Regions from separate parts of the Priestia sp. D51 genome, predicted to be linked through region 2. Evidence: riboswitches for the same ligand, from Rfam matches in the RefSeq annotation. Region 2 holds a riboswitch; each other region holds the start of a gene.
What was found. A riboswitch is a leader RNA that binds a small molecule or an ion and turns the genes downstream of it on or off. The one in region 2 is predicted to bind cyclic di-AMP.
Positions count from the first base shown of each region.

Region 1: it holds a riboswitch for cyclic di-AMP, as region 2 does, so the genes downstream of both, kdpF (K(+)-transporting ATPase subunit F) here and ACNHOZ_RS04145 (APC family permease) in region 2, are expected to answer to the same signal.
Region 3: it holds a riboswitch for cyclic di-AMP, as region 2 does, so the genes downstream of both, ACNHOZ_RS27925 (cation:dicarboxylate symporter family transporter) here and ACNHOZ_RS04145 (APC family permease) in region 2, are expected to answer to the same signal.
Region 4: it holds a riboswitch for cyclic di-AMP, as region 2 does, so the genes downstream of both, ACNHOZ_RS05120 (potassium channel family protein) here and ACNHOZ_RS04145 (APC family permease) in region 2, are expected to answer to the same signal.

Region 1 covers NZ_JBLTIR010000002.1:572,793-577,524, reverse strand. Annotated here, with positions in the region: gene ACNHOZ_RS09545 (undecaprenyldiphospho-muramoylpentapeptide beta-N-acetylglucosaminyltransferase) at 1-563, shown strand, start outside; cyclic di-AMP (ydaO/yuaA leader) riboswitch at 764-906, shown strand; gene ACNHOZ_RS09540 (hypothetical protein) at 979-1,116, shown strand; cyclic di-AMP (ydaO/yuaA leader) riboswitch at 1,132-1,272, shown strand; gene kdpF (K(+)-transporting ATPase subunit F) at 1,570-1,650, shown strand; gene kdpA (potassium-transporting ATPase subunit KdpA) at 1,675-3,336, shown strand; gene kdpB (potassium-transporting ATPase subunit KdpB) at 3,358-4,732, shown strand, end outside.
Region 2 covers NZ_JBLTIR010000001.1:796,200-800,931, forward strand. Annotated here, with positions in the region: gene ACNHOZ_RS04140 (N-acetylmuramoyl-L-alanine amidase) at 1-905, shown strand, start outside; cyclic di-AMP (ydaO/yuaA leader) riboswitch at 1,097-1,238, shown strand; gene ACNHOZ_RS04145 (APC family permease) at 1,401-3,227, shown strand; gene ACNHOZ_RS04150 (cation diffusion facilitator family transporter) at 3,337-4,314, shown strand; gene ACNHOZ_RS04155 (glycosyltransferase family 2 protein) at 4,354-4,732, opposite strand, start outside.
Region 3 covers NZ_JBLTIR010000019.1:17,424-22,155, forward strand. Annotated here, with positions in the region: gene ACNHOZ_RS27915 (DedA family protein) at 1-502, opposite strand, end outside; gene ytvI (sporulation integral membrane protein YtvI) at 663-1,694, opposite strand; gene ACNHOZ_RS27925 (cation:dicarboxylate symporter family transporter) at 1,908-3,167, opposite strand; cyclic di-AMP (ydaO/yuaA leader) riboswitch at 3,274-3,413, opposite strand; gene ACNHOZ_RS27930 (undecaprenyl-diphosphate phosphatase) at 3,687-4,511, opposite strand.
Region 4 covers NZ_JBLTIR010000001.1:983,605-988,336, forward strand. Annotated here, with positions in the region: gene ACNHOZ_RS05105 (peptidyl-prolyl cis-trans isomerase) at 1-791, shown strand, start outside; gene ACNHOZ_RS05110 (Lrp/AsnC family transcriptional regulator) at 1,080-1,535, opposite strand; gene ACNHOZ_RS05115 (carboxymuconolactone decarboxylase family protein) at 1,656-2,114, shown strand; cyclic di-AMP (ydaO/yuaA leader) riboswitch at 2,230-2,374, shown strand; gene ACNHOZ_RS05120 (potassium channel family protein) at 2,499-3,158, shown strand; gene ACNHOZ_RS05125 (TrkH family potassium uptake protein) at 3,162-4,481, shown strand.

The sequences.
Region 1 (4,732 bases), on a different contig from region 2:
TATTTAGCGGAAGCGCAGCGAACGGGGAAAGCTGGCTTCGCTTTTATGATAAGCGCCCCATTTTAACGATTATGGGCGGAAGTTTAGGAGCGCGCCGTATTAATGAAATCGTTCGAGAGTCTTTGCCTGAACTGCAAAAGAAATTCCAAATTGTACACCTTTGCGGAAAAGGCAATATTGATACAAGCCTTGAAAAAGAGTCAGGATACCGTCAGTTAGAATACGTAAACGAACAGCTTCCAGATGTTCTAGCGGCAACTGATTATGTGATTACACGCGGCGGATCAAATGCCATATTTGAGTTTTTAGCTCTTCATAAACCGATGATGATTATTCCTTTATCAAAAGCACAGAGTCGCGGAGATCAAATTTTAAATGCACAATCCTTTAAGAAAAAAGGCTACTGTATGGTTGTAGAAGAAGAGCAGTTAACAAAAGAACTGTTTTTGCGTGAAGTAAATGAGCTTCAGCAGCAGGCAAGTACGATGAAGCGTACAATGCGTGAAGCAACAAAAACGGATGCTATTTCAATTCTTGTAAATGAAATTGAGAAAATGAGCTAAAAAAGAGGCTGAAACAGACGTATGTTAGCCAAAGTGAAAAACGAACCATTGATCAAGGTATTTGATTAGTGGTTCGTTTTTTTTTGAATCTATTATTTTAAAATAATGAATAAACATAGAAAAATAAAGCTTTTAAAATTTCAAAAAATGTTGTTGACAGTAAATTTTAACAGGAGTAAGATTACTCTCATGAAACGTTCCACTGTGAAACGCTGAGTCTTTTCTGAAAGAGAAGGAAAGAGCGGAGGACCCAATTATCAGGGGTGAATCTCTTAATTGAGTAGGGTTACTTTCTTGACCCGAACCCGTCAGCTAACTTCGTAAGCGTTAAGAGAGAGGATGGTGTAATCGTGGTCGTTTTCTATAACAGCGGATAGTACGCTCCTTTCAAAATATAGGTGAAAGGAGCGTCAGGATGCATTTATCTAAGCAAATGATTCAAATGATTGAATATCGGGCCATGTGCGATCAGCAATCTTTTGATCTAGCAAACCGCTATTTGTCTACGTTAGTTAATCAAAGTTTTAAACGCAGCAGTAAAAACTATTATTAAGTCTAAAAATTAAATAACAAAGATACGCTTAATCAATTATGAGCGGGGGACCCAATATTTTGTACGTATGTACTAGGGGTGAATCTCTTAACTGAGTAGGGTTACTTCCATAACCCGAATCCGACAGCTAACTCCGTAAGCGTTTTGGGAGTAAAAAATTCGTGTCAATCACGGCTTATTTGTCGTGCATTAAACCGCGGAAGAGAACTCTCTTCTGCGGTTTTTTAGTGGAAAAAAATAGCATCACGTCTCGCCTTTAGCTTTCTTGGACGTGATGGTTTATGTAAAGCAATAGTTACTAAGCTTAGAAGCTATCATTTTTGTTAGGAAACAGTTAGGAGGGAGCAACTTGGATATGATCATGCTTGGAACGCTTGCCATATTAACAGCTGCTATGTACGGAATTATTTGCTGGTCGTCTCATGTAGTAGACGAAAGAGAGGAGAAGTGAACATGTCGTTCATTTTGTTAGGTATTTCAGTTCTCGTTTTAATTTATTTAGTATATGTACTGTTAAATCCAGAACAATTTTAATAAGCGGAGGAATAAAACGTGGGGATTTTTCTACTATCAGTTGCGCTGCTGCTTGTTTTTGTAGCGCTTATTGCAAAGCGCGTAGGTATTTATATAGCGAATGTGTTTTCAAACGACAAAAACACTAGCTTGGTAGGAAAGATAGAAACAGTTATGTTTAAAGCAGCAGGAATTAAAGGGCTTAATCAGACGTGGAAGCAATATGCATTTGCTCTTGTTTTGGCGAATACGTTTATGATTTTTGTGGTGTACCTTATCTTCCGGTTTCAAGGGGTACTGCCGTTTAACCCAAGCCACATCAAAGGAATGGATCCGGCACTTGCTTTTAACACGGCCATTAGTTTTATGACAAATACGAACTTGCAGCACTACAGCGGCGAATCAGGTTTGTCCTATTTCTCGCAAATGGCAGCCGTTGTATTTATGATGTTTGCAGCACCAGCAACGGCACTTGCAGTAGCAATCGCTTTTATTCGCGGGCTAGCAGGGAAGGAAATGGGAAACTTTTTTGTTGATTTTGTAAAGTCAATTACGCGTATTTTACTTCCTATCGCTTTTATAACAGGCATTTTATTTGCGTTTTTAGGTGTCCCTCAAACGTTAAGCGGGACTGTGACTGCCCATACATTAGAAGGAGCAACGCAGCAAATAGCAAGGGGACCAGTTGCTTCTTTTCTTTCAATCAAAGAGCTAGGAAACAACGGAGGGGGATTTTTTGGTGTCAATTCAGCTCATCCATTTGAAAATCCTAACGCGTTGAGCAATGTATTACAAATCGTCCTTATGCTGTTATTGCCAACAGCACTTCCTTTCACATACGGAAAAATGATCGGACAGCGTAAGCAAGGCCGCATCTTGTTTGTAGCGATGAGTATGCTGTTTATCGTTATTTTAAGCACAGCGTTTGTAACAGAGTGGGGAGGCAATCCAAGACTTGGTGCTTTTCATTTAAATGAAGCGAACGGTTATATGGAAGGGAAAGAAGTCCGTTTTGGTGTCGGCATGTCGACGCTTTACGCCATCGTGACGACAGCAAGTGAAACAGGTGCAGTCAACACCATGCACGATACCCTGACGCCTCTTACCGGGTTATTAACGCTTGGAAATATGATGTTAAATACCGTATTTGGCGGTGTCGGAGCAGGATTTATGAATGTTATGATGTACGTCATCATTGCCGTATTTTTATCAGGTTTAATGGTTGGAAGAACACCAGAATACGTAGGTAAAAAAATTGAAGGAAAAGAAATGAAGCTAATCGCCGTGACGCTTATTCTGCAGCCGCTGCTAATTTTAGGAGGAACAGCCGTAGCACTTACCACTCATTTAGGAATGGAAGGTATATCAAACCCTGGCTTTCACGGCTTAAGTCAGGCACTGTACGAATTTACGTCGTCAGCAGCAAACAATGGGTCCGGTTTTGAAGGACTCGGTGACGCAACGCCGTTTTGGAACATTTCTACGGGAATTGTTATGTATATTGGACGCTACTTCGGACTAATTACAATGCTGGCGGTATCGAGCTCACTAGCATCTAAGCAGCTTGTTCCCGAAACACCTGGAACATTTAAAACGGATACGTCTTTATTTAGCGGCATTTTAATTGGAACTACCGTTATTGTAGGAGCACTTACGTTTTTCCCAGTGCTTGTGCTTGGGCCGGTTGCTGAGTATTTAACACTGTAATCAAGAAAGCGGAGGATCATAATGAATAAACGGAATTTTGCAAATAATATTGAATTGGATCACAACAGTCATATTCAAGGTTCTGTAGATAAACAAGCTTCATCGATTTTTATTCAATCAGTAAAGCAGGCGTTTATCAAGCTCAGCCCAAGAACGATGATAAAAAACCCTATCATGTTCGTAGTAGAAATCGGGTTTGTAATTACGCTTTTTTTAGCCGTTGTTCCGGACCTTTTCGGAGAAAGTACAGTAAGCACAGGATTTAATGTTGCCGTATCTCTCGTGTTATTTTTCACCATTGTTTTTGCTAATTTTGCAGAAGCATTAGCAGAAGGACGAGGAAAAGCACAGGCAAACTCATTAAAGAAATCTAAAGGCGATATTACAGCTAATCAGCTTCAAAACGGGCAAATGATACAAGTTTCGGCCTCGCAACTAAAAAAAGGAGATATTGTCGTCGTTTCACAAGGCGAAATGATTCCTGGAGATGGAGAAATTATTAAAGGACTGGCGTCCGTTGATGAATCGGCCATTACGGGGGAATCGGCACCTGTTATGAAAGAAGCAGGCGGGGATTTTAACTCTGTAACGGGAGGTACAAGAGTTGTCAGCGATGAAATTACAATTAAAATTACGTGTGAGCAAGGTGAATCATTTTTAGATAAAATGATTTCGCTTGTTGAAGGAGCAGAGCGTCAAAAAACGCCAAATGAAATTGCGCTAAACACGGTTTTGACAAGTTTGACGATTATTTTTTTACTAGTTGTTGTGACGCTTCCTGTCTTTACAAACTATTTACATTTTCAACTCGACACGGCTATTTTAATTTCACTGCTCGTCTGCCTTATTCCTACGACGATTGGAGGATTATTATCGGCCATTGGAATTGCTGGAATGGATCGAGTCACGCAGTTTAACGTGATTGCTATGTCAGGAAAAGCAGTAGAAGCAGCTGGTGACATCAATACAATTATTTTAGATAAAACCGGCACCATTACGTTTGGAAACCGAATGGCTCATCAATTAACGACTGTAGAAGGCGTAGACGAACGTGAACTGTACAAATGGGCGTTTGTTTCTTCTCTTTACGACGAAACACCAGAAGGACGCTCAGTGGTTGATTTTATCCAAACTCGCATGGGAGTAGAAGACCTTAGAAAAACGCAGGGAACGTTTGTAGAATTCAAAGCTGAAACGCGAATGAGCGGCATTGACTTACAGAATGTATCTGTACGAAAAGGGGCAGTGGACGCCGTCACGGCATGGGTAGAGTCAAATGGCGGGATAATTCCCTCTGATTTACAGCAAAAAGCAAACGAAATTGCAGGAGCTGGTGGCACGCCGCTTGCCGTCGCCGCTGATAATAAAATTTACGGTTTGATTTATTTAAAAGACA
Region 2 (4,732 bases):
AAACCACCCGTACCACAGATACTTTTTTATCGTTATCTCAGCGAGCTTCTCAAGCTAACTCGTGGGGAGCAGATGCATTTATGTCTATTCACGTAAATGCCGGTGGAGGAACAGGATACGAAGATTATGTTTATAGAAGCGCTAGCAATGCTAGTAAAACGTTTCAATCGATTGTGCACGGGCAAGTACAGCCAACGCTGCTGTCGTATAATCATCCGAATCGCGGACGAAAATCGGCCAATTATGCGGTGCTTCGCTTAACAAATATGCCTGCAGTATTAACTGAAATAGCTTTTATTGATAGGAGCGCCGATGCAGCACTTCTTCAAAATGAAGCTTTTTTAAAAAGCATGGGTGAATCGTATGCAAAAGGAATTGCCGTATATTTAAATTTACCTCGTCGTGCAGTTCCAAATCCATCGCCATCTCCAACACCGACACCAAATCCATCACCTTCTGAACCAGGTGAAAAAACGTATACAATTAAGCAAGGAGATACGCTGTACAGTGTTGCACAGAAGTACGGCATAACAGTACAGGAGCTTCAAGAAGCAAATACAGGGCTTTCGGATCCTTTAACCCTAAAGGTTGGAAAAACAATTGTTATTCCTTCAGGAACTTCACCAAACCCATCTCCAACACCGTCACCAACTCCACCTTCTGAACAATATCCACTTCCCAATGGAATTTTAAAACAAGGCGATTCTGGAGAAGCAGTGAAACAGCTTCAAAGAGCATTAAACGCGGTTAATTTTAAAGTAGGGTCAGTAGACGGAATATATGGAGTACAAACGAAAGATGCAGTCAGACGTTTTCAACTTGTGTATCTTCCTTATGATGTAGATGGCATTTATGGTCCTCAAACGAAAAACAAGCTAGCAGCCGTTTTAAAAGCAAAAAGTTAAAGAAAGCAGGTCTTCTGTAAGCAGGCAGAAGGCCTTTTGTTTTCCCCTTAAAAGCGCCTTAAGTACTATTTTATCGTTTACGTAAAATAATGCTTTACAAACCATTTGTACGGGAGTATATTATCTAAGAACAAAGGATAGTTATGAAAGAAACATGTTATCGATCATACTCTTTAACCGAAAATTATATTGACCTGTTATCGCTTAATTCGTCAGAAGTGGGGGACCCAAATTTGTGCATTGTCACTTGGGGTGAATCCTTTTTTAAAAGGTAGGGCTACTCTCATAGCCCGAATCCGACAGCTAACCCCATAAGCGTTTTGGAGAGGAGGTTTAAGCTGTGTAAAAACGCTGAGAACCCTTAGTGTTTTTTTTGTGCGCTTTTTTAACATAAAAAGGTATTTTTTAGGGATAATATCACTTATTCATGAACTTGTAACGGAGCTTAGCAACGAACAGTGAATAGTAGCTAAGCAATCATCGGAGGGAAATTACGTGAACTATTCAGTTCTCAAGAGATTATTGATTGGAAAGCCGCTCAAAACAAAAGAGTTAGGCGATCAAAAGCTTAGTAAGCTTAAAGCGCTGGCTATTTTATCATCAGATGCCTTATCTTCAGTGGCTTATGGAACAGAACAGATTTTGATTGTCCTTGCAACAGTGGGCGTGCTTGCCTATTGGTATTCGATTCCAATTGCGATTGGGGTATTGGTGCTGCTGACGGCTTTAATTCTTTCATATCGTCAAATTATTTATGCGTATCCGCAAGGCGGAGGAGCTTATATTGTTTCGAAAACCAATTTAGGAGAAAATCCTGGACTTATCGCTGGGGGATCACTGTTAGTAGATTATATTTTAACAGTTGCCGTGAGTGTTTCAGCAGGAACCGATGCTTTAACTTCGGCTTTTCCAACGCTGCATCACTATAACGTAGTAATTGCGTGTTTGCTGGTGATTTTTATTACGGTTTTAAATTTACGAGGTGTAACAGAATCCGCTTCTGTCTTAGCTTATCCGGTTTATTTATTTGTGATTGCTCTTATTTTGTTAATAGCGGTGGGCTTCTTCAAAATAGTGACAGGTCAAGTTTCACCTGAGCTTCATACATCTCTCGGTACCGTGGTGCCAGGTATTAGTTTGTTTTTATTATTAAAAGCTTTTTCATCAGGCTGTTCGGCATTGACTGGTGTAGAAGCTATTTCGAATGCAGTGCCTAACTTTAAAGATCCAGGTGCAAAAAATGCTGTTCATACATTAATGCTGATGGGCGGTATTTTAGCCGTTTTATTTTCTGGCATCACGTTTTTAGCTTATTGGCTTGGCATTTCTCCAAAAGCAGATGAAACGGTTGTATCACAAATTGCATCGAGTGTATTTGGACGAAATGGGTTTTATTATTTTATTCAAGGCACCACAGCTCTGATTTTAGTGCTAGCGGCGAATACAGGTTTTTCAGCTTTCCCTTTGCTTGCCGTAAACTTATCGTCTGATAAATACATGCCAAGAATGTTTCAAATTCGCGGCGATCGACTAGGCTATTCAAATGGAATTGTGACCCTTGGAATTGCTTCTATTGTCTTACTTGTCGCTTTTAAAGGAGCGACGGAACAATTAATTCCTCTTTATGCAGTTGGAGTGTTCATTCCATTTACGCTTTCTCAAACAGGCATGATTGTCAAATGGCTTAGAGAAAAGCCGGCCGGCTGGCAAGGAAAGCTAACCATTAACTTAATTGGTGCCCTCATTACCTTAACGGTGCTAATCATTTTGTTTACAACGAAGTTTTCACAAGTATGGTCCGTGCTCGTTTTCTTACCGGTTATCGTTTATATTTTTCATCGCATTCATACGCATTATGAAGCGGTAGGAGAGCAGCTTCGTATTAAGCAAGGAGAAAAGATTGGAAAGCTTGAAGGAAGTGTGGTCATTGTTCCTGTAGCAGGAATGACAAAGGTAGTGGAAAATTCATTGAACTATGCAAGAACGATTGGTGATACCGTTATTGCGGTGCACGTTGCTTTTGACCGAGAAAGCGAAAAGAGAATGGAAGAGAAGTGGGAAAAGTGGCAGCCTGATATTCGTATTGTTACGTTTCACTCTCAATACCGCAGTCTTGTGCGTCCGCTGTTTCGATTCATCGATATGGCTGAAGAAAAAGCCCGGGAAAATAATATGGCTATTACGGTTGTTATTCCGCAGTTCATCACGAAAAAAAGCTGGCAAAACATCCTTCATAATCAGTCCAGTCTGCTGTTAAAAGCACATTTGCTTTACCGTAAAAACGTAATCGTTACAACGGTACCTTATCGTTTTAAAAAATAATGAAACATGACTAAAAACCTCCAACTTATATGTTGGAGGTTTTTAATTTTTAAATTCACATACACTAACCATAATTGAATCTCATCAAAGGCACAAACGGAGGGATTGCATGAGTGAATTAATTAAGTTATTGCGAAAAGGAAATAAATCGGCCATGATGGCCGCTATAGTTAATACCATTATATCCATTATTAAAGGGATTGCTTTTGCTTTAACGGGAAATGTAGCGATGTTTGCTGAAACGATGCACAGCTTAGGAGACGCAGCAAATCAGTTCTTTGTTTTTATAGGTTCAGCATTAAGCAAAAAAGCTCCGACCAAACGATTTCCAAACGGATTTGGACGATTGGTTAATCTCGTTTTATTAGGGGCGGTTCTTGTAGTAGGAATTATGGCATTTGAAACGATTAAAGAAGGGTATCATCATATTCTTCATCCGACGAAGTCTTCAGGCTTTATTTTAAATATTGCAGTACTTGGCATCTCGGTATTACTTGAGATGTTTGTCCTCTTTAAGGCAATGAAAGAAATTTTGCACGATGTCGGAATGAATACTGCAGAGGTCAATGTTTTTACGCAAAGCTTTGTTCATCTAAAGAAAGCAAAGCCAGCAACTAAGCTTGTTTTTATGGAAGATCTGGTAGCCACTGGAGGAGGCGTATTGGCTTTAATCGCCGTTTTTATTTCGCGATTTACGCCTTTTCATCAAGCTGAAGGAATTGCTTCTATGCTAATTGGTCTTATGATGTTTTTTGTAGTAGGACGAGTATTTTTAGATAACGCTGCCGGAGCGCTTGGTGAAGCAGATAAAGAAATGGAAATGAAAATTGGTGCCATTGTTATGCAAGATGTACAAGTGCGTGATATTCAAACGTTAATGGTGATGAAAGAAGGAGAAGAGCTTCACGTTGAATTAAAAGTAGAAATTGATCCTTCTTTAACAGTAGCAGAAGCGGATGATATTAAAGATCGTCTGGAAAATCGTATTTTACAGGAAAAAGGAATAACGGATGTCATTATTGAATTTGATGAAGATGATGGAATTCCTGACTGGGTGACAAGCGATTTACAGCTTCAAAAAGAATAAAAAACAAGGAAGAAAACAGTTGTTTTCTTCCTTGTTTTTTTAGCTATATACTTTTTCACGCACGTTTTGAGAATCTGTTGAAGCCGCAGAAAAGTTAATAGTTTCACGTACAACGTAAATAGGTCTATTTTTACTTTCATCGTAAATTCTTGCGATGTATTGTCCCACTAGACCTAAACCAAGTAGCTGAATACCGCTAAAGAAAGTGATAGCTACCATAATCGAAGTCCAGCCGGGCTGGATATTTTCACCTATCAGCCAAACAACAATCGAATAACTTAAAACGAGAAGTGATACAAAAACTGATAACAAGCCAATAACCATTACTAAACGTAAAGGTTTCGTTGAAAACCCAATAATTCCATCTGAAGCAAACTTGATCATCTTTTTTAAAGGATATTTTGTTTCACCAGCAAAA
Region 3 (4,732 bases), on a different contig from region 2:
TCGGACCCACCTCTTTCCACTTAGGTCCTAACTTATATCCTAAATATACGTAAATAGCCGTTACTGGAAGCATCGCAACAAATGTGTAAATAGAAAACAGCCATACATTCATTTTTGCCATCCCGCATGGAAAAGAGATAGCCGTACGCACTCCTGGAATAAACCGTCCAAAAAAAGCGACCCCGCTGCCGTACTTATTAAAAAAGCGATCGGCAGCGTCAATTTCTTTTTCTTTCACCAAAAAATATTTTCCATATTTTAAAACTAGCGGTCGTCCACCGTAACGTCCCAGTGCATAAAGAGTCAACGGTCCACACACACCGCCTACTGTACCTGCAAGGATAGCCAGATACAAGTTCATATCACCTTGGTACACCCAATACCCTACTAAAGGTAAAACAAGCTCTGCGGGGACAAACTCAAACGTTAATGCTAAAATTACGCCAAAATAAGAGAGCTGTTTTAGCGCTTCAATTAAAGAAAGTAAAACCGACTCTAACAAAAATTCTCCTCCTCATGTCATTAAATCTAAGACTGCAAAACTATAATTTAGCCGATTGATAGATAAAAACCAACGCGACATAGTTTTTTCCTTTCCCTCTTTACGTATGACGTACTACAAAAGTTTCAATAAAAAAAAGCGCTAGTTTTATCCAGCGCTTTTATAGTTTAAAGTTAATTTGAATAATACCTACTTTACGAAGAGCATCGTATAAAATAACTAAAGCCGGTCCTAAAAACAACCCGACAAAACCTAAAAGTTTAAATCCAATGTACAAACTAACTAATGCAGCCAAAGGTGAAATACCCATATTTGTAGAAAATACTTTTGGTTCTACTACACGTCTTACTACCGTAATGACTCCAAATAGAATAAATAAGCCGATTGCTAATGAGTCATGTCCTTGAGTAAGAGCAAAAATCCCCCATGGAACGAGCACCGAGCCTGTCCCAAGGATTGGTAAGATATCGACAATTACAATTAATAAACTAAGCAGCGCGGTATACGGAACATCTAATAGCCAAAGCCCTACATAAGCCATTACAAACGTCATGACACTTAAAATAATTTGTGCCTTAATAAAACCAACCCCCGCTTGGATAAGCTGAGTGATGACAACTTGTAGCTTATATTTCGTTTCTTCTGTTAAGAAAGACTTAATTTTATTTTTAATAGCAGGCAGCTCAAGGCTGATAAATACAAGCGCTACTAAATAAATAAGAAACTCTAGTAGAAACCCAGGAACAGTAGCAGCAAAGCTAATGATGATTTCCACGGTACTTTTTAATAGAGAATCTAATGAATTTACGGTTTTTTCAAGCGTGCGCTCGATAGAAGAAATCACTTCTGTAGGAAGAGCGTTTGAATAGTATTTCCACTTAATAATAGTTGGATAAATCGCGGTTTCATAGATTTCTTTTACAAATGAAGGCGCTATCTTTGAAAGAGCAACCACTTGCGTAACGATTGTCCGAACAATAAAAAACCCAATAAGTATGAGCGAAACAACATATAAAATGAAGGTCATAAGCACTGCGTAGACTCTCTTCATTTTAAAAGATTGATGCAATTTTTGAACAATACCCTCAAGCGCTAATGCTGTTAATAAAGCAAACACAATCGGTAAACTGTAAGGGATTAAAAAACATACGATTACTATCGAGGCGATGACCCATATTCGCTTTTTCCACATACTCTACTATCCCCCAACTAGCTAAGCTATCTCTATATTTATTGATAAAGAAAGGAACCAGTGACTGCTTTTATGTAAGAATAAAATTTGGATATATTTATACCTGATGTTACATATTATAGGGTCAATTTCCATAATAATAAAGGAATTATTATGAAAAAAGCTACTTATTCTAATTTTTTGAATAGAATAAGTAGCTTTTTAATTTATAAATTAGCCGGCTCTCATGACCTCTGTACCTTTTTTAGGGTCAAATTTGCCTTCAGATTTAGACATCACAATTGCTGCTAGTGTGTTTCCTACTAAGTTAACAACCGTACGTGCCATATCCATGATTCTGTCTACTCCCGCAATGAAGGCTAATCCTTCTGCCGGAACGCCGATTGTTCCAAGAGTAGCCAGTAATACAACAAATGATGTTCCTGGCACCGCAGCCATTCCTTTAGATGTAACCATCAATACCAGAATGAGCGTCAGCTGTTGAACGATCGTTAAATCAATACCATACACTTGCGCTAAGAATAAAGCTGCAATCGCTTGATAGAGAACAGAACCATCTAGGTTAAATGTATAACCAATTGGTACAACGAACGATACAATAGCTTTTGGACAGCCCATCTTTTCAAGCTTTTCCATAATACGCGGAAGAACTGTCTCAGAACTAGATGTACTGTATGCTAACAACAGTTCATCTTTCATATAGCGGAATAAGTGGAAAATGTTAATTCCTGCCCATTTCGCAATTCCTCCTAATACAACAAGTAGGAAGAAAATTAACGCTAAGTAAACTAAGATAACAAGCTTTCCTAATGAAAGGAGTGACTCTAAACCGAATTTCGAAACTGTGACACCAATTAAAGCAAATACTCCAATCGGAGCCACTTTCATTACTAGGTTTACCACGTGAAACATTGCGTGAGAAACGCCGTCAAAGAATTGAACAACAGGCTTTCCTCTTTCTCCAATTGCCGCTACTCCAAGTGCGAACAATACTGTAAAGAAGATAATTGCTAGCATGTCCCCTTCAACAATTGACTGGAAAAAGTTTGTCGGAACAATGTGTAAGAACGTTTCAGCCACTGACTTTCCTTCTTGCTGTTTGGATGTTTCAACGTATTGTGAAATATCACTCTTCTGTGCTGAATGAATGTCTACACCTTGCCCTGGATGAAAAATATTAGCAACCAATACACCGATTATAATTGCAAAAGTCGTAATAATTTCAAAATAGAGAATGGTTTTAACGCCGAGCTTTCCGACCTGTTTACCGCTACCTGCTCCTGCAACTCCAACGACTAAGCTTGAGATAACAATTGGAATAACAATCATCTTAATTAATCTTAAAAATAGGTCTCCCAGCGGCTGTAGGTATGTTACTACACGCGGATCGTTAAACCAAATTACTCCTACAAGAACACCGAGGATTAAACCGGTAAAAATCTGCGTAGCCAAACCAAAACGAATTTTTTTCATAGATGTACCTCCCCAAAGATGTATGACATTTGTATATACTTTTCTGAAAAAACAAAAAAAGACTATTCTTAAGAAAGAACAGCCTTTTACTTACGCTATTTTGGGCTCTTTCTCTCAATAAAGCAAACGAGGTTAACTGTCGGATTCGGAATTGAGAGTTTCCTACCTTTTGTAAGGATTCACCCCAAGGCAGCTTTACTGCCGATAATGATTCCCCCGCTCTATACGATTAAGCTTATTATTCAATTTTTATAAAATTAAAACGATCTATACGTTGTCATACGTTTTTTACAGTCAATAAAACTAAACAGAAGTCTTACTTTTACTTAACTTTATACTGCACAAATATTAATTTACTATTTTTCGACACGTTTTGTCAATACCCATGTTTATAAAACGCTTTCAAAAGACAATAATATATATTTATGCAAAAAAGCTATTGCAATGTTGCAATAGCTTTTTCTTGCTTTTTAAGTCTTTATCAGAAGTTTAAATGGCTATAAAATACGCTTATTTATTTTATAAAAATACAAAATATAGAATAGCCGCTAAGACAATTCGATAAATGGCAAACGGAACTAATTTAATGCGGTTGATTAATTTTAAGAAAAAGCGAATCGATATAAGCGCAAAAATAAAGGCGCTGATAAAACCAGCAATAAAAAACGGTAGTGCATCTGATGTGAAATATTTCCAGTTTTTAACCAATGAAAGTCCACTTGCTCCTGCCATAATTGGCACTGCCATAATAAATGTAAAATCTGCGGCTGCCTTATGGCTCATTCCAAGAAGAACCCCTCCTGAAATCGTTGAGCCTGAACGAGAAAAACCTGGCCAAAGAGCAATACATTGAAACAGTCCTATACCTAGTGCTTGTCCATAAGACATTTGGTCCACCGTCTCTACACGCGGACGTTTAGGTCCAAACAAATCTGCTAGAATCATTAATACAGCTCCGACCACTAAGCCAATTAGCACCGTATTTAAAGAAAACAAATGTTCATCAATGTAATCATCAAACAAAAGGCCTAACACTCCTGCGGGTAACAAACCAACAATTACCTGCATTAAATTTAAGCGATTTGTCGGTCCAATTGCAGCAGCTGGTTTCTTTCCTAATCCTAATAAATTAATAAAACGATCTTTAAAAATAACAACTACTGCTAAGATCGACCCTAGCTGAATAACAATCTTAAATGTATTAGCTACTGGAGATGAAAATAATTCTTTTGAATTTAACCACAGGTCATCCACAATAATCATATGCCCAGTTGACGAAACGGGAGCAAACTCTGTTAAACCTTCTACAATCCCTAAAATGATTGCTACAATAATTTCCCACATAAAGCTATGTACCTTGCCTTTCTTTCAAATTAATAAGCTTATCGCTTCGTTTTACATGCTCAACTATTTTCCTATTTTGACACTTGCTTTTTTATCATAATTGTTAAAACTATGAAATACAATGTGTATTTGCAAAAAGATAAGAATCTTTAATAATTTGTAATAAAAAGCTTACATGCTAAAACCAAAAAACAAGATATCAGCTTTTATTTATTTTAAAA
Region 4 (4,732 bases), 190 kb from region 2:
AGCTATCTTCTGCTAAAGAAGTGGCAGCGTATGAAGGAGGAAAGGTGACAGGAGCTGAATTCAATCGTTTTTTAGCAGTTGAAGGGTTCTTAAATCCCGATGCTCCGCTAAATGATACAAGCTACCGCAAAGAGTTGTTGCGGCAGCTTGTCATGCAAAAAATCTTAATTTCGCATCTAAAGACAAGTGACAGGGTACAGAAAAAAGTCGAGGATATGTGGAAACAAATCAAACGTTCATATGACGAAGATACAAGAAAACAAGGCTATGAAGTCTTGCACATTCGTTCTAGCGATGTAACTAAACAGTTAATAAATCAGTTTAAATTAGAAGAATATTTCCGTAAACAAATTACGTCTGATGAACTAGACGCTTACTATACACGTATTGAGAATGATGTAACGCGCGTATCTTTTTCGCAGCTAACTTTTACAACTTTACATGATGCCGAGACCGTTGCGGCTGAGCTGCAAAAAGGAACATCGCTTCAAGACGTTCAAAAAAAATATGCTGATGTCCAGACCATCAGCAAAATAGAGAATGATGATAATCTAAAGCTTTCAAGTCTATCTCCCTCTTTTATAGATGTTTTAAAAAAACAGCACATCGGAGAGTGTAGTAAGCCCATTAAAATGGGTAAAGTCTATTATATTCTTATTTTAAAACAAAAAGATAAAAAAACGGAATCAGAAGTCAAAGAAGAAATGATGAAAGAACTTGTTTTGAATCATATCAACCGGTATATCCAGGATCAACTGCCAAGGTTTCACGTGACTTTCAACCTTAGGTAGTTCCCTTTTATATAGATTGATTGTTTTCAAAAAACAAGCAGGTAAAAGAGCTTTCTGTTAATAGAGAGCTCTTTTACATTTTTAAGTAGACAGAAATGTCGGTACCTGATAGAATGAAGTTGTAAAACTTTCATTATTCGGAAAATTTATACCCTCCAGCTTTGGAGGGTTATTTTTTATGCTTTTGGACGAATAAAAGAGGCTAGGACAGAAGTAGTTTAGTGGAAAGAAGATCCGAACGATGAATCGTTCGGATCTTTTCGTTAGTACGGTGAACGTATGTTTCAATCACTTTTCATCTTTTAAATGACTCAATAATGCAGAAGACATCTCCACGTGAGAAAGGGCGATGTGTGAAATCGTTTTGGCATAAGGTGTAATTTCGTTAATAAATTGCTCGAGTACGTGCAGGTGAGGAAGCTGAAGCTTTGTAATGAAGCAAGCCTGTCCGGCGATGCGTTCACAGAATAAAGCATAGGGATACTGAGAAATAAATCTTTTAAAACGCTCGTGCTCTCCGTTTTTCATGGTTACTTCAATAAAACACGAGACGGGCAACTGCAGCTTTTCATAATCAATATCGATTGTATATCCTTTTATAATACCAAAGCTCTCTAGCTGTCTTACTCGCTCTGCCACTGAAGGAGGAGACAGGTTAATTTGTTTTCCTAGCTCTCTTAAGGAAAGACGGCTGTTTTGCTGCAGTGCCTGCAAAATCGATAAATCAATTTCATCAATTTTCAATTGAAAACCTTCTTTCATATTAATGTTTCATTTGATTAGTAACAGCAGATAATATGTTTTATTTGTTATCTGAAATCTCCATTTTTCTTACTATAATAATTAAAAAGGAGTGAGTGAAAAATGGCAAGAGTTTTGTTAACAAACGAAGAGGGAACAAATTTTGAAAAAGCACTGAATTTAATTCCAGATGTAAAAAGGTTGTATGATGAGCTATACGACAAGCTTTGGAACAGTGATATAGTAAAAAGAGAGACTAAGGAAAAAATCAGGCTTTATCTAGCAGGTGTTAACGGCTGTGAGACGTGTATGAGCATGTCATATGTAGGCGATAAGACGCTTAATCAAAAAGTGTTAAGAGAAAAAGAGCTGGAAGAAAAAGATCGACTGCTGTTTCGATTTATAGATGTATACCGAGTGCGTCCAAGGGATTTGACGGATGCTGATATGGATCAATTAAAGAAATTTTACAGTGATACGCAGCTATTAGAGCTTTTGGCTGTTATTAATTTGTTTGATCAATTTCACAAACTGATTGTCAGTTTAGATTTATATGATTTTTGCAGTTTGCAGCGCAAGTGATGTCTTCCCTAAAAATATCTTGACAGACAAAATCCACAGGAGTAAGATAGCTTTCGTGAAGTGAAACGTATCATGAATCGAATCGATTATTCTAAAAAATAGATCATAGACATTTGAATAAAAATCGCTTAATCCATTACGGAGCGGAGGACCCATTATTTACGCACATATTGTGCTCCGGGGTGAATCCTTAAAAAGGTAGGGTTACTCTTAAAACCCGAACCCGACAGCTAACTTCGCAAGCGTTTTGAGGGGGAAGAGTGTGAAAAAACACAGGAGCCTTCCTGTGTTTTTTTGCGCTTTTTTTAAGAAAAACATGTAATTTTTTAGAAAAAGTATAAGCTAAGAGAACACACAGCAGTTGAAGAAAGGAATAAATACATTATGAAAAAACAGTTTGCTGTATTGGGATTAGGTCGTTTTGGAGGCAGTTTGGTTGAAGAGTTTGCTAATTTGGATGTGGATGTGCTCGCTATCGACCGCAATCAGGAGGTAGTAAAGAAATATAGCAACTCAGCTACATATGTCGTGCAAGCGAACGCAATTGATGAAGCTAGCTTAAAAGGGCTAGGCATTCGTAACGTTGATCATGCTCTTATTTCGTTTGGAGACGATATCGAAGCAAGCGTGCTTGCAACGATGCTTTTAAAAGATATGGGCGTTAAGCAAGTATGGGTAAAAGCGGTGAATATGTATCATCAAAAAGTGCTGGAGAAAATAGGAGCGGACAAAGTCATTCACCCTGAGCGCGATATTGCGAAGCGGATTGCTCATCACGTGGTGTCAGAAAAAATCATTGATTACATTGAACTGTCAAAGGATTATAGTATTGTCGAAATTGTCGCTTCTAAAAAGCTTCATAATAAAACGCTGTTTGATTTAAATATCCGTGCCAAGTACGGCTGCAATATTATCGGCTTTCAGCGAAAAGACGGGGAAATGGTGATTTCGCCTACCGCGCATGAAATAATTGAACAAGGAGATATGCTGATTGTTATCGGACATAATCGCGATTTAAACCGTTTTGAAGAAGAAGGAGTTTAACTCATGAAAAAACAAATCATTAAACTAACTCCTCCGCAGCTTCTTGTTTCCATTTTTGGCGGAGGAATTATTATTGGTGCTCTTCTATTGATGATGCCTTTTTCTACTACTGAGCCAATCCGGTGGGTAGACGCCCTTTTTACATCTACTTCCGCTATGACAGTGACCGGCTTAGCCGTCGTAGATACAGGTACGCGTTTTACCGTCATCGGTCAAACGATTATTATGCTGTTAATTCAAATAGGCGGTCTTGGCATTATGTCATTTGCCGTGCTGATTTTTATGATGCTAGGTAAAAAAATTGGATTTAAAGAGCGTATGCTCGTTCAGCAGGCATTAAATCAGACGAGCGTCGGTGGAGTTGTGCTGCTAGTTAAAAGGTTGTTCATCTTTTCATTTTTAATTGAGTTTGTTGCACTGATCTTTTTAGCGATACGCTGGATTCCGGAATTCGGATGGTCTAAGGGGCTGTTCTTTAGCTTGTTTCATTCGATTTCGGCTTTTAATAACGCAGGGTTCGGACTACTGTCTGATAACTTAGTTCAGTATGTAGGAGATCCTATTATTAACATCACGATTTCTTTTCTCTTTATTATTGGTGGGTTAGGGTTTACCGTCCTTGCTGATATGTGGGTGAAAAAATCGTATAAAAAACTAACGCTGCATTCAAAAATTATGATTATCAGCACGTTCGCCATTAACGTGATTGCCATGCTTTTTATTTTTTTCTTAGAGTACGGCAATTCGCATACGCTCGGAAATTTATCATTAGGAGACAAAGTATGGGCTTCTTATTTTCAAGCGGTAACAACAAGAACCGCTGGCTTTAATACAATTGATTTAGCTCATTTGCATGACGCAACGGTGTTTTTAATGGTTTTATTGATGTTCATTGGTGCAGGGAGTGCGTCAACAGGAGGGGGTATCAAACTCACGACGTTTGTGGTGATTGTCTTTTCTGTATGGGCATTTTTACGAAGCAGGGAAGATATTGTGCTGCTAAAGAGACGACTTCTTCCTCTTCATGTGTTTAAGGCACTAGCCATTACGATGATTTCAATTATGTTTGTGTTTGGGGCCATCTTCCTGTTAAATATTTCGGAAAACCTGCCGTTCGTAAAAATTATGTTTGAAGTTGTTTCTGCGTTTGGAACAGTAGGTTTATCGATGGGAGCGACTCCTGAACTTTCGTACTTTGGACGCGTGATTATTATCTTTATCATGTTTTTAGGAAAAGTGGGGCCATTAACGCTTGCGTTTTCATTATCTAAGCAAAAGCGTGAAGCCGTTCGCTATCCAAACGAAGATATAATGCTAGGATAGAAAAATCGCCTTCGATGAGGCGATTTTTTTATATTATTTATACGTTCAAGACATATAAGAGGTTACGCACAAAACAGTTGCGATGAATAAAAAGAAGGCAAAAACAAGAACAATGGGCAATTTGGAATGTCGGCGCATTAAAGCCCCTCCTTTTTTATAGTAAAAAAATCTCTTACTATATATAACGAAAGAAACAAAAATATGATTCACTTTTTTTGGCGAAATTTGAAGGTTTTTCTCATTGGAAAAAT